3 regions of the Streptomyces sp. NBC_01431 genome follow, and region 3 is predicted to be linked to each of the others. Evidence: riboswitches for the same ligand, from Rfam matches in the RefSeq annotation. Region 3 holds a riboswitch; each other region holds the start of a gene.
What was found. Region 3 has a riboswitch for cobalamin ahead of OG522_RS26680 (HoxN/HupN/NixA family nickel/cobalt transporter). Riboswitches for the same ligand answer to the same signal wherever they lie in the genome.
Positions count from the first base shown of each region.

Region 1: linked by a shared signal. The riboswitch ahead of OG522_RS13025 (ribonucleoside-diphosphate reductase subunit alpha) and the one ahead of OG522_RS26680 (HoxN/HupN/NixA family nickel/cobalt transporter) in region 3 are both predicted to bind cobalamin.
Region 2: linked by a shared signal. The riboswitch ahead of OG522_RS28495 (cobalamin biosynthesis protein) and the one ahead of OG522_RS26680 (HoxN/HupN/NixA family nickel/cobalt transporter) in region 3 are both predicted to bind cobalamin.

Region 1 covers NZ_CP109496.1:2,867,799-2,872,469, forward strand. Annotated here, with positions in the region: gene mctP (monocarboxylate uptake permease MctP) at 1-553, shown strand, start outside; gene OG522_RS13020 (Uma2 family endonuclease) at 627-1,211, opposite strand; cobalamin riboswitch at 1,313-1,472, shown strand; gene OG522_RS13025 (ribonucleoside-diphosphate reductase subunit alpha) at 1,598-3,973, shown strand; gene OG522_RS13030 (ribonucleotide-diphosphate reductase subunit beta) at 4,087-4,671, shown strand, end outside.
Region 2 covers NZ_CP109496.1:6,249,899-6,254,569, reverse strand. Annotated here, with positions in the region: gene OG522_RS28505 (inorganic phosphate transporter) at 125-1,375, shown strand; gene OG522_RS28500 (hypothetical protein) at 1,411-1,635, shown strand; cobalamin riboswitch at 1,735-1,873, shown strand; gene OG522_RS28495 (cobalamin biosynthesis protein) at 1,972-2,928, shown strand; gene OG522_RS28490 (cobyric acid synthase) at 2,910-4,415, shown strand; gene OG522_RS28485 (putative cobaltochelatase) at 4,468-4,671, shown strand, end outside.
Region 3 covers NZ_CP109496.1:5,842,871-5,847,541, reverse strand. Annotated here, with positions in the region: gene OG522_RS26685 (ABC transporter ATP-binding protein) at 1-674, shown strand, start outside; gene OG522_RS26680 (HoxN/HupN/NixA family nickel/cobalt transporter) at 852-1,961, opposite strand; cobalamin riboswitch at 1,990-2,188, opposite strand; gene OG522_RS26675 (ArsR/SmtB family transcription factor) at 2,279-2,641, shown strand; gene OG522_RS26670 (hypothetical protein) at 2,774-3,055, opposite strand; gene OG522_RS26665 (arsenate reductase family protein) at 3,173-3,532, shown strand; gene OG522_RS26660 (Gfo/Idh/MocA family protein) at 3,529-4,440, opposite strand.

The DNA.
Region 1 (4,671 bases), 3.0 Mb from region 3:
GATCGCCGCGGCCAACCTGTTCACCCGCAACATCTACAAGGACTTCATCAAGCCGGACGCGACGCCCAAGCAGGAGGCCCAGGTCTCCAAGTTCGTGTCGCTGCTGGTGAAGGTCGGCGCGCTGGTCTTCGTCCTCACCATGGACAAGACGGTGGCCATCAACTTCCAGCTGCTGGGCGGCATCTGGATCCTTCAGACCTTCCCGGCCCTGGTCGGCGGCCTGTTCACCCGCTGGTTCCACCGCTGGGCGCTGCTCGCGGGCTGGGCGGTCGGCATGGCCTACGGCACGCTCGCGGCGTACGGGGTCGCCTCGCCCACCCAGAAGCACTTCGGCGGCTCCTCCAAGGAGATCCCGGGCATCGGCGAGATCGGCTACATCGGCCTCACCGCGTTCGTCCTGAACGTGGTGGTAACGGTGGTCCTGACCTTCGTCCTGCGCGCCGTGAAGGCCCCCGACGGCATCGACGAGACCTCGCCCGCCGACTACACCGCGGACGCGGGCGACCCGGGCGTCGCCACGGAGCTGCCGGCGACGGCGGGCGCGGTGCACTGAGTTCTGGCGGTACCTGTACGCGGAAGGGCCGCCGCATCCCGGAAGGGTGCGGCGGCCCTTCTGTGCGCGTTGGTCAGCGCACCCAGTCCTTGAGCTGCTCGGTCTGGAGGGTGATGTTCACCGGGTCGGGAAGCTCGATGTCCTTACCGAAGGGCACGGTGCGGATGCTCTCGTAACGCATGCCGTCAGGCTCGCTGCGGACGGTGACCTCGCAGCGCTCCCGGTCGATGAGGAGGTACACAGGGATTCCGGTCTCTGCGTAGGCGCGCGGCTTCTCGTTTCGATCACGCGCGTCCGTGTCGGAGTCGTACGAGGTGACCTCGACAACCATGAGGACGGGTGCCGGATCAGCCCACTCCCCCTGCCCCACAAACGCGTCGTCCGGAGCCATGGACGCGTCCGGGCGCGCGCGACCCGAACGGTATTCCTGAACCGCCAACCCCCGCTCGACGTGAAGCCACAACTCAGGCCGATGCTGCATACAAATGCGAGCCAGCCACAGAACGATTCGGTCGTGGTCCCCGTCCGGCACGGCCTTGACCCCCAGCTTCCCGTCAATGAATTCAAGCCGCAGCCCCTCGACCTCGCGGGCACCTACGCGCGCGAGGGTCTCGAAGTCTTCGGTCTGCATCTGGGCCCGGTAAGTCATGACGACCATGCCTCACTCGCCTTCCTCGACGGTCTGTCATCGACCATAGCGGAGGCCGCTGACACTTGCCCGGCTTCCATCCGATGCCCCCTCACGCACACGCGACACAACATGTGGGGGGTGCTCTTGGCAGTGCCCCCCACATGTATGCTCATCCTCGCTGTCGCCGCAGGGGAATCCGGTGCGAATCCGGAACTGTCCCGCAACGGTATGACCCGTACCCCTTTGTACGGGCCGAGTCCGAAGACCTGCCGATGGCGCATCCGGTTCGACCGATCCGGGTGCCAAACGTCCGGGTCTCGCGGTTGGGCCGGTGGACGACGCGCTCAGGGCTGCCCCGACGCGCGCCGACGCCTCCCCCGAAGGCCCCGTGCCGAGCGAGGGAGTGCCCCCACGTGACCATCGCCCCAGCGGATCCCGCTTCAGCGATCACCGAAGAACCGGCGGATGCGCCGGGGACCGCGCTGCTGCGGACCCTGACGGATCTCACCGCCGATCTTCCGGACACCGACCCCGGCCGGGTTGCCGCCGCCGCGCTGCGCGGCCGTAACGCCCGCTCCGACGGGGCCGAGCTGCGGGAGCTGGCCACCGAGGCCGCCGCGGGGCTCATCTCCGAGGACCCGGCGTACTCCCGCCTCGCCGCCCGTCTCCTGACCATCACCATCGCCGAAGAGGCGGCCACCCAGGGCGCGTTGTCGTTCTCCGCTTCGGTCGAGACCGGTCACCGCGAGGGCCTGATCGCCGACCGCACCGCGGACTTCGTGCGGACCCACACGGGCCGCCTCGACGCCCTGGTCGACGCCGCGCTCGCCGACGGCGCCGACGACCGCTTCGGCTACTTCGGTCTGCGCACCCTCTACTCCCGCTACCTGCTGCGCCACCCGATCACCCGCAAGGTCATCGAGACCCCCCAGCACTTCATGCTGCGCGTGGCGTCCGGCCTCGCCGAGGACGAGTCGGTCCGCGCACTGGACGAAGTGGCGTCCCTGTACGGCCTGATGAGCCGCCTGGACTACCTCCCGTCCTCCCCCACGCTCTTCAACTCCGGCACCCGCCACCCCCAGATGTCGAGCTGCTACCTGCTCGACTCTCCGCTGGACGAGCTCGACTCGATCTACGACCGCTACCACCAGGTCGCCCGGCTCTCGAAGCACGCGGGTGGCATCGGCCTCTCGTACTCCCGCGTCCGCGGCCGCGGTTCGCTGATCCGGGGCACCAACGGCCACTCCAACGGCATCGTCCCCTTCCTCAAGACGCTGGACGCCTCGGTCGCGGCGGTCAACCAGGGTGGCCGGCGCAAGGGCGCCGCCGCGGTGTACCTGGAGACCTGGCACTCCGACATCGAGGAGTTCCTTGAGCTGCGCGACAACACCGGCGAGGACCAGCGCCGTACGCACAACCTGAACCTCGCGCACTGGATCCCCGACGAGTTCATGCGCCGGGTCGACGCGGACGGCCAGTGGTCGCTGTTCTCGCCCGCCGACGTGCCCGAGCTCGTCGACCTGTGGGGCGAGGAGTTCGACGCCGCCTACCGCAAGGCCGAGGCCGCCGGACTCGCCCAGAAGACCATGCCCGCCCGGGACCTGTACGGCCGCATGATGCGCACCCTCGCGCAGACCGGCAACGGCTGGATGACCTTCAAGGACGCCTCCAACCGCACCGCCAACCAGACGGCGGAGCCGGGCCACACCGTCCACTCCTCCAACCTGTGCACCGAGATCCTTGAGGTGACCGACGACGGCGAGACGGCCGTCTGCAACCTCGGCTCGGTCAACCTCGGCGCGTTCGTGGTGGGCGACGGGATCGACTGGGAGCGCCTGGACGAAGCCGTCCGCACCGCGGTGACCTTCCTCGACCGGGTCGTCGACATCAACTTCTACCCGACCGAGCAGGCCGGCCGCTCCAACGCCAAGTGGCGCCCGGTGGGCCTCGGCGCGATGGGCCTTCAGGACGTCTTCTTCAAGCTGCGCCTGCCCTTCGACTCCCCCGAGGCGAAGGCGCTCTCCACCAGGCTCGCCGAGCGGATCATGCTGACCGCGTACGAGGCCTCCACCGACCTCGCCGCGCGGTCGGGCCCGCTGCCCGCCTGGGACAAGACCCGTACCGCGCGCGGTGTGCTGCACCCCGACCACTACGACGTCGAGCTGAACTGGCCGGAGCGCTGGGCGGCGCTGCGCGAGCGCATCGCCACCGTCGGCATGCGCAACTCGCTGCTCCTGGCGATCGCCCCGACCGCCACCATCGCTTCCATCGCGGGCGTCTACGAGTGCATCGAGCCGCAGGTCTCCAACCTCTTCAAGCGCGAGACGCTCAGCGGTGAATTCCTCCAGGTCAACGGCTACTTGGTGGAGGATCTCAAGAAGCTCGGCGTGTGGGACGCGCAGTCCCGCGAGGCGCTGCGCGAGGCCAGCGGCTCGGTGCAGGACTTCGGCTGGATCCCGGCCGAAGTCCGCGCGCTGTACCGCACGGCGTGGGAGATCCCGCAGCGCGGCCTGATCGACATGGCCGCCGCGCGCACCCCGTTCCTCGACCAGTCGCAGTCGCTGAACCTGTTCCTGGAGACGCCCACCATCGGCAAGCTGTCGTCGATGTACGCGTACGCCTGGAAGCAGGGCCTGAAGACGACGTACTACCTGCGCTCGCGCCCGGCGACCCGCATCGCGCGCGCGGCCCAGGCAGCCCCCACCATTCCAGTCCAGCAGGCGGCCCCCGACGCCGACGCAATCGCCTGCTCGCTCGAAAACCCCGAGTCCTGCGAGGCCTGCCAGTAATGACCGCCCACCCGTCGCCCGACCGCCGCCCCTCAACGACGGCGCTTCGCGCCGACACCTCTTCTCTGCAAAAGAACCTTCTCGACCCGGGCTTCGAGCTGACTCTCCGTCCGATGCGCTACCCGGACTTCTACGAGCGCTACCGGGACGCGATCAAGAACACCTGGACCGTCGAGGAGGTCGACCTCCACTCCGACGTCGCCGACCTCGCGAAGCTCACGCCGGGTGAGCAGCACATGATCGGCCGCCTAGTGGCGTTCTTCGCCACCGGGGACTCGATCGTCTCGAACAATCTCGTCCTCACGCTCTACAAGCACATCAACTCCCCTGAAGCGCGGCTCTACTTGAGCCGTCAGCTCTTCGAGGAGGCCGTGCACGTCCAGTTCTATCTGACGCTGCTCGACACCTACCTGCCCGACCCGGACGACCGCGCGGCCGCGTTCGACGCGGTCGAGGAGATCCCCTCGATCCGCGAGAAGGCGCAGTTCTGCTTCAAGTGGATCAACGAGGTCGAGAAGCTGGAACGCCTGGAGACCCAGGCCGACCGCCGCCGGTTCCTGCTCAATCTGATCTGCTTCGCCGCGTGCATCGAGGGGCTGTTCTTCTACGGCGCCTTCGCGTACGTGTACTGGTTCCGCAGCCGGGGCCTGCTGCACGGTCTGGCCACCGGCACCAACTGGGTGTTCCGCGACGAGACG
Region 2 (4,671 bases), 410 kb from region 3:
ACCGCGGGGCTGATGGGGTCAAGAAGCGGCCACATACACCGCCGCGCCCGCCCCAGTTCACCTTCCGTTCACCCAGGTTACTTACGTTCGTCCCGCCACTGACGTCGAACGATTGCCTGGGTAAATGGAACACACCACACTGCTGCTCGCGATTGTGATCGCGACAGCTCTCGTGTTCGATTTCACGAACGGTTTCCACGACACCGCCAACGCGATGGCCACCACCATCTCGACCGGCGCCCTGAAGCCCAAGATGGCGGTCGCCATGTCCGCCGTGCTCAACCTGGTCGGCGCGTTCCTGTCAGTGGAGGTCGCCAAGACGATCTCCGGCGGGATCATCGATGAAAAAGGCATCAGAACCGAGGTGATCTTCGCGGCGCTGGTCGGCGCCATCCTGTGGAACCTGCTGACCTGGCTGCTCGGACTGCCCTCCAGCTCCTCGCACGCCCTGTTCGGCGGCCTCATCGGCGCCGCGGTCATGTCGGCGGGCTGGTCCTCGGTCCACGGCTCGACCGTCGTCACCAAGGTGCTGCTCCCCGCGGCCGCCGCCCCGATCGTCGCGGGCATCGCCGCGCTGCTCGCCACCAAGCTGACGTACCGGTTCAACCGCAACACCAGCGAGAAGGCCACCGCCAAGGGCTACCGCGCCGGCCAGATCGCCTCCGCCGGCCTCGTCTCGCTCGCCCACGGCACCAACGACGCCCAGAAGACGATGGGCATCATCACCCTCGCCCTGGTCACCAGTGGTGTGCTGCACCCGGGCTCGAACCCCCCGCTGTGGGTCATCGTCTCGGCCGGCATGGCCATCGCGATGGGCACCTACATCGGCGGCTGGCGCATCATCCGCACCATGGGCAAGGGCCTCACCGAGCTCCGGCCGCCGCAGGGCTTCGCCGCCCAGACCGGTGCCGCGACCGTCATCCTGGCCTCCTCGCACATCGGCTTCTCGCTCTCCACCACCCAGGTCTGCTCCGGCTCCGTCATGGGCGCGGGCCTCGGCCGCAAGGGCGGCGTGGTCCGCTGGTCCACCGCCACCCGTATGGTCGTCGCCTGGTGTCTGACGCTTCCGGCGGCCGGACTGGTCGGCGCGGGCGCGGAGTTCCTCACCAAGCAGGGCAGCTGGGGCATCGCCGCCGTCGCCGTGCTCCTGATCGCCGGCTCCGGCGTCATCTGGTCGCTCTCGCGCCGCCAGCCCGTCGACCACACCCACGTCACCAACGACGAGGCGGAGCCCGCCGGTGTCATCACCACCGCGATCGCCGCGGTGAGCCCGCCGCCGACCGGCGTCGCCGTCGCGGCCACCGACCTCAAGGCCACGATCCAGGCCCCGGCCCCGGTGGCCCCCGCCGACCCGCCCACCCCGGCAACGGTCTGACCGGGCATCCGACCAGGAACAGCTAAGGAATCCTCATGCACATCGACTGGGCGTCCCTCGGCTCCGTCTTCGGCGTCAGCCTCGCGGTGACCGTCGGCCTGGTGGGCCTGTTCACCCTCGGCATCGTCGGCCTCACCAAGCAGGAGGCCGCGGCTTCCGGCACCGCCGGCAGCGCGGCCCTGGCCCGCACCGGCGCGTACGCCTGCTTCGCGCTCTGCGCGGCGGCCGTCGCGTACGGGATCTTCTTGATCGTCGCCTGACCCGCGCGTGCTCGCGAACCGCTCTCCGGCTCCGCCGGGGGGCGGTTCGCTGTGTGTCTCGGCACACTCCCGCGCCGCAGGTCAACGGCAAGTTGACGGGTGTTCTCGCAGCGTGGTGGACTGCACCGGCCAGCTACGGCGGCAGAAGAGGAAGCCGGTGCGAATCCGGCGCGGTCCCGCCACTGTCACCGGGGAGCGATCCCCGCGAGCCAGGAACTCTCACCGCCGGTCACGTCGTACCAGGGCGCGGACACCCTGAGTGAGGACCCACCGCCATGCGCGCCTGCCTGTTGAGAAGTACCGCAGTTCCACGCGACGTCCTGGCGGGCTGATCCCGTGCCGGCCGATCGCAGTTTCGCGTACGGCGCCACCGCCGGACTCCTCGGCGACCTGCTGCTCGGCGATCCGCGCCGTGGGCATCCGGTCGCCGCGTTCGGGCGGGCGGCCGGGGCCGTCGAGCGCGTCCTGTGGCGCGACCACCGCGGGTGGGGCGCGCTGCACACCCTCGTGTGCGCGGGCGGCGCCGCGGGCGCCGCGACCCTCCTTTCCCGTGCCGTACGAGGCCGTCCCGCCGCGGCCGCCGCGCTGACCGCCGCCGCCACCTGGACGGTGATGGGCGGCACCTCGCTGGGCCGCGAGGCGCGGGCCATCGGCGGCGCGCTGGCCGCGGGCGACGTGGAGGTGGCCCGGGAGCGGCTGCCGCACCTGTGCGGGCGCGACCCGCAGTCCCTGGACGCGGACCAGATCGCCAGGGCCGTCGTCGAGTCGGTCGCCGAGAACACCTCGGACGCGGTCGTCGGCGCCCTGGTGTGGGGCGCGCTCGCCGGAGTGCCGGGTCTCGTGGGCTTCCGGGCGGTCAACACGCTGGACGCGATGGTCGGGCACAAGTCGGCCAAGTACCGCAGGTACGGCTGGGCTTCGGCGCGCCTGGACGATGTGGCGGGCTGGCCGGGTGCCCGGCTCACCGCCGTCCTCGCGGTGCTCGCGGGCCCGGACAAGAAGGGTGCGCTGCGCGCCTGGCGCGCCGATGCCGCCCGGCACCCCAGCCCCAACGCGGGCCCGGTCGAGGCCTCGTTCGCGGGGGCCCTCGGGGTGCGTCTTGGCGGCACGCTGTCGTACGCGGGGCGCGTCGAGCACCGGCCGGTCCTGAACGCACCGGGGCGGGCCGTCGAAGTCGCGGACATCGAGCGGGCGGTACGGCTCTCGCGCAGGGTGGGCTGGCTGACGCTGGCCACCGCCGTCGCGACGAGGGCCGCTGTGAGGAAGGGACGTACATGGGTGGCGGGCTGCTGATCGCGGGCACGACGTCGGATGCGGGCAAGAGCGTCGTCACGGCCGGCATCTGCCGCTGGCTGGTGCGCCAGGGCGTCAAGGTCGCGCCCTTCAAGGGGCAGAACATGTCGCTGAACTCGTTCGTCACGCGCGAGGGCGCGGAGATCGGGCGGGCGCAGGCGATGCAGGCGCAGGCCGCGCGCGTGGAGCCGACCGCGCTCATGAACCCGGTGCTGCTCAAGCCGGGGAGCGACCGTTCCAGCCAGGTCGTCCTGATGGGCAAGCCGGTGGGCGAGTTGAGCGCCCGCGGCTACCACGGGGGCCGCCAGCAGGCGCTGCTCGGCACCGTCCTGGAGTGCCTGGCCGAGCTGCGGGGCACATATGACGCCGTGATCTGCGAGGGGGCGGGCAGTCCGGCCGAGATCAATCTGCGGCGTACCGACATCGTCAACATGGGCATCGCGCGGGCCGCGCGGCTGCCCGTGGTCGTGGTCGGCGACATCGACAGGGGCGGCGTGTTCGCCTCGTTCTTCGGGACGACGGCGCTGCTGAGCCCCGAGGACCAGGCGCTGGTCGCGGGGTACGTCGTGAACAAGTTCCGGGGCGACGTGACGCTGTTGCACCCCGGCATCGAGATGCTGCGCGGCCTCACCGGCCGGCACACCTACGGGATCCTGCCGTACGCCCACGGCCTCGGCATCGACGAGGAGGACGGCCTCAGGGTCTCCATGCGCGGCGCCGTGCGGGAGTCCGTGGTGGCACCGCCGGTCGGCGAGGACGTGCTGCGCGTCGCGGTCTGCGCGGTGCCGCTGATGTCCAACTTCACCGACGTCGACGCACTCGCGGCCGAACCCGGCGTGGTCGTCCGCTTCGTGGACCGGCCCGAGGAACTCACCGACGCCGACCTGGTGGTGGTGCCGGGAACGCGCGGCACGGTCCGGGCATTGGAGTGGCTGAGGGAGCGGGGACTCGCGGCGGAGCTGGCGCGCCGGGCCGCCGAGGGGCGCCCGGTGCTCGGGATCTGCGGTGGCTTCCAGCTGCTCGGCGAGCACATCGAGGACGACGTCGAGTCGAAGGCGGGCTCGGTGCCCGGTCTCGGGCTGCTACCCGTGCGGGTGCGGTTCGCCGCCGAGAAGACCCTCGCGAGGCCGGTCGGCGAGGCCCTCGGCGAACGCGTCGAGGGGTACGAGATCCACCACGGCGTGGCCGAAGTCCTGGGCGGCGAGCCGTTCTTGGACGGCTGCCGCACCGGCGCTGTGTGGGGTACGCACTGGCACGGCTCGCTGGAGAGCGACGGCTTCCGGCGCCGGTTCCTGGAGCAGGTCGCGCGGGCCGCGGGGCGCCGGTTCGTGCCCGCGCCCGGCACGTCGTTCGGCGCGCTGCGCGAGGAGCAGCTGGACCGGCTGGGCGACCTGATCGAAGAACACGCGGACACCGGCGCCCTGTTGAGGCTGATCGAGCAGGGCCCGCCCGCCGGGCTGCCGTTCATCCCGCCGGGGGCGCCATGACCACCCCCGCGAGCCCGTGGCGTACAGCACTACTCGAAGGAGAGATCAGCACATGAGCACCCGGTATCCGTTCACCGCCGTCGTCGGCATGGACGACCTGCGCCTTGCGCTGCTCCTGAACGCGGTGAGCCCGGCCGTGGGCGGCGTCCTCGTCCGGGGTGAGAAGGGCACCGCGAAGAGCACGGCCGTCCGTGCCCTCGCGGACCTGCTGCCCGAGGTGGCGGTGGTGGCGGGCTGCCGCTTCAGCTGCGACCCC
Region 3 (4,671 bases):
TGGTCGGCGAGAACGGCTCCGGCAAGACCACGCTCAGCAAGCTGCTCACCGGGCTCTATCTGCCGAGCGAAGGGGCGGTGACCTGGGACGGGGTGGCGCTGGACCAATGTGATCCGCTCGCCCTGTGGCGGCAGACCGCCGTCGTGCCGCAGGACTTCGCGCACTGGCCGATGTCGGCGCGCGACAACATCACGCTGGGGCAGCCGCACGGGGGTGACGAGGCGGTACGCCGGGCCGCCACCCACTCCGGCGCCGCCGAGGTCGTGGACGGACTGCGGAGCGGGCTCGACACGCTGCTCGCCCGGGAGTGGTTCGGCGGCGTGGAGCTGTCCGGCGGCCAGTGGCAGCGGATCGCGATCGCGCGGGCCTTCCACCGCCCGGCCGGGCTGCTCGTGATGGACGAGCCGACGAGCGCGCTGGACGCGCGGGCCGAGCACCGCATCTTCACCGGGCTTCGGCGGGTGGCCCGGGACCGGGCAGTGGTCCTGGTCACCCACCGGCTCGCGAACGTCGCGGTCGCCGACCGCATCGTCGTACTCGATCGGGGACGGGTCGTCCAGGCGGGCACGTTCGCCGAACTCGTCGCGCAGGACGGCCTGTTCAGGGAGTTGTGGCGGCTCCAGAACGACCGCGGAGTACCGGGACCGCGCCAGGGCGGGGCCGGGGGCGGGTGAGCGGGCCCCGCCCAGCGGTGAGGGCGCGTGACGCCCCGCACCCAGCGGCGCGGGGCGGGATGGTCCCGCACTCGGTGGTAAGGGCGCGCTCGGCGGTGCGGGCGGGATGGTCCCGCACTCGGCCCGCGCCCAGCAGCGAGAGCGCGCCCCGCCCTCACCTCCCGCTCCGCCCCACCCTCAGCCCTCCGCCCGCCGCACCCACTTCTGTTCCACCTTCGCCAGCCGCCAGTACGCCAGCGCCGCCGCCCACACCACCACGAACAGGCCGACGATCACGAAGCCCACGTTGTCCATGTTCAGGGAGGCGACCCAGCCGCTCACCGGGTCGTCCAGGCCGAGCTTCTCGTGCAGGACACCGACCAGTTCGATGGTGCCGATGAAGAACGCCACCGCGATCGAGAGACCGGTGATGGTGAGGTTGTAGTAGACCTTGCGCACCGGGTTCGAGAACGCCCACTGGTAGGCGAAGTTCATGAACGTGCCGTCCAGCGTGTCGAACAGGCTCATCCCGGCGGCGAACAGCAGCGGCAGGCAGAGGATCGCGTACCAGGGCAGTCCGGCGGCGGCGCCCGAGCCGGCCATCACCATCAGCGTGACCTCGGTCGCGGTGTCGAAGCCCAGGCCGAACAGGAAGCCCAGCGGGAACATCTGGCCGGGCCGCGAGACGGACTTGGTGAAGCGGCCCAGAAGACGGTTCATGAACCCCCGCGAGTCCAGGTGCGCTTCGAGCTCCTGCTCGTCGTACGCGCCCTCGCGCATCGCGCGGAACACCTTCAGGATGCCGAACAGGGCGACCAGGTTGAGCGCGGCGATGAGGTAGAGGAAGGAGCCGGAGGCGGTGGTTCCGACGACGCCGAGTACCTGGTGGGCGCTGGAGTCCTCGTTCATGAGGGTGCCCGCGAGGTGTGCGCCGCCGGCCACCAGGGCGGTCAGGACCACGACCACGCTGGAGTGACCGAGCGCGAACCAGAACCCGACGGACACCGGCCGCTTGCCGTCGGCCATCAGCTTGCGGGTGGTGTTGTCGATCGCCGCGATGTGGTCGGCGTCGAACGCGTGCCGCATGCCGAGGGTGTACGCGGTGAGGCCGAGGCCGACGCCGAAGGTCTTGGTGCCGACGGCGTAGTGCGCGGGGGCCACGAGCAGGAACAGGACGCCGAATGCGACGACATGGAGCGCGGCTATGACCGCGAGCAGGATGCCGGTGCGAACGGTGTCCTCGCGGCGCCAGTGGAAGGACGGCGGGGCGGCGCCCGCCTCGGGGGGCGTGCGGGTGGACAGGGTCATGCGGTCACGCTCCAGCACCTCGTGGATCACTTCGTGAGATGCCGCGGCCGGTCTCCTGGCTGACGGGACACGCGCGACCGTCCCGGCCTTCCCAGCCAGGTGGATGCTGGCCAGTGGCGCACGGGGGGACGGACGCTCCCCAAGACCTCTGGGGAACCCGATCACAGTGGCGAGGGCCGCTCCGGTTTCGCACCGGCTTCCCGAACACCACGGCCAGGTCACCCTAGACGCTGCCAACTCGCCTGCACAGCTGCACACCTGTGCAGGTATCGAAGATCACACGGGGCTGCGGGCCGCGGCCCTGCGAGGATGCGGGCATGCATCTCGTACCCGCCGAGCGCGCCGGCCACCGCACCATCGACGGCCACCGGGTCTGCGACGCCGTCGCGGCCATCGGTGACCCGGACCGGGTGCGGGCCTGGGCGAGCCGGTTCTCCCTGCTCGCCGACCCCAACCGGCTCGCGCTGCTGCTCGCCCTGCACCGGGCGGGTCCGCTCGCCGTCTCCGATCTGGCGGTGGCGACCGGCATGCGCGACCCGGCCGTCTCGCAGGCCCTGCGGCTGCTGCGGGCCGCCGGTGCGGTCGCCGGGGAGAAGGAGGGGCGGGTGGTGCGCTACCGGTTGGTGGACGGGGCGACGGCACGTCTGCTCGACGCGTACGGCGCGGACGTACCCGGTTGAGCCGACCCGGACCACGCCTTCGGCTTCCCGAAGCCGTGACCCGGGCGGTACTTCGACACCGCTCGTTACGTAAGGCGCGTCAACTCCCCTGACACATCAAGGGAGTTGACGCATCAGGGCACCCTTCGCGCGTCAGCGCCCGTCGTAGATCAGCGCACGCACCATCCGGCAGGTCGTCTCCGACGGCGGACGCACTCCGATGAGCGCGGCCACGGTTCGTATCGTGCGGTCCGGCGCCTGTTCGGGCCGGTAGACGCCCGTGTCGAGCAGGGCGATCGCCAGACGCATGGCCTTCAGGCGCCGGTTGTGGGACTCGTACCACACGCGCGGGCGCCCGGCGGGCAGCGGGGCCTTGTGAAGGGGCTGGAGGGACAGCTGTTTCGGGGCGTGCGAGGTGAGTACGGCAGCGGTCATGGGCATCCTCCTGGGCGGTCGGGAACCCTCACTTACTGCCTCAATTTTACTGGGAGGCACTGACAATCGGCGCTGGCCAGGCAGGCTTTGGGGGCGCATCGCGGGTAGCCTGGCGGCATGGAGATCTGGATCAACCCGGCCTGTTCGAAGTGCCGCAGCGCGGTGACCCTGCTGGACGCGGAGGGCGCCGACTACACGGTGCGCCGCTACCTCGAAGACGTGCCGTCGAAGGAGGAGATCCGGGCCGTGCTCGGCCGGCTCGGCCTCGAACCGTGGGACATCACGCGCACCCAGGAGCCCGCCGCCAGGGAGCTCGGCCTCAAGGACTGGCCGCGTGACGAGGGCGCGCGCGAGCGCTGGGTGACCGCGCTCGCCGAGCACCCCAAGCTGATCCAGCGCCCGATCATCACGGCGGACGACGGCACCGCGGTGGTCGCCCGCACCGACGACGCCGTACGCGACGTCCTGTCCCGCTAGCGGTCGCTCCGCCCGAGCTGGGCCTCGGCGTCGGCGAGCAGTTCGGTGATCCGCGCCCCGAACCGGGCGTCGCACGGGTGCGCCACCCCGGTGCGGGCCGCGTCCAGCAGGGCGTCGACCGCCGCGCCGAACGCGTCGAGCGCGCCGCCCCAGCCTGGCATCACCGCCGCGCCCGCCTCCCCCAGCAGCGACACCTCGACGCCCGCGGCGGCCGGCGGCGCGCTGAAGCTCAGGTCGGCGGTGCTGGAGGCGCCGGAGACGTGCCGCAGGATCAGGTGCGCGGTGTCGCCGGGGCCGGCGGCCGCGGTCAGGGCGGTCACCTCGCCGAGCACCCCGGCCAGCACGGCCAGCGCGTGCGGGCCGACGTCCCAGAGCGCGCCCTTCTCGCCGCGCCAGGGGGAGGCGGCGTAGGGGCTGCGCCCGGCACTCGGTGTGAACAGCGAGCCGTACCACTGGGCGCGGCCGCTGAACCAGCCGTCCAGGGCGGCCTGTTGGGTGATCCACCCGGCGGTCTCCGTGGCGAACCGCAGCGTGAAGAAGACGACGGAGGCCACACCCGCGCGCTCGGCCGCTTCGGCCACCGCGCGGGCGCCCTCGACGCTCGTCGCGACCGGCTTGTCCAGGAGCAGATGACAGCCCGCCGCCGCGGCCCGCACCGCCAGCGGCGCCTGGACGTCCGGCGGCAGCGCGAAGGCGACGGCGTCACAGTCCGCGAACAGCGCGTCGGCGTCCTCGTACACCGCCACCCCGTGCTCGCGCGCAAGCGCCTGAGCCGCCTCGGGCCGCCGCCCCCACACCCCGGCGAAGTCGACCCCGGGGTGCGCGGCGAGCGCCGGCGCGTGCGTGGCGACGGCCCAGGGGCCGGTGCCGAGGAGGCCTATGCGGGTGGTGACGGTGCTGTGGTTCATGGGGAACAGTCTGCCCCGGCCGACTTGCCGGGACGAGAGGGACGGCCCAGCACCCGCGGTATACGAGCCGGACCGCACGGCGGCGCCCCGCGATCGGGCCGGTTCCGCACGGCCTCCTGGTACGAACCGCCGAGCCTTTGGACACCACTCTCGGAGGAACCACAAGGCGGGGGCCTCTCGGCGCCGCCGCGACCCCCCAGGTAACACCGGGTTCACATACGGGCAACGGAC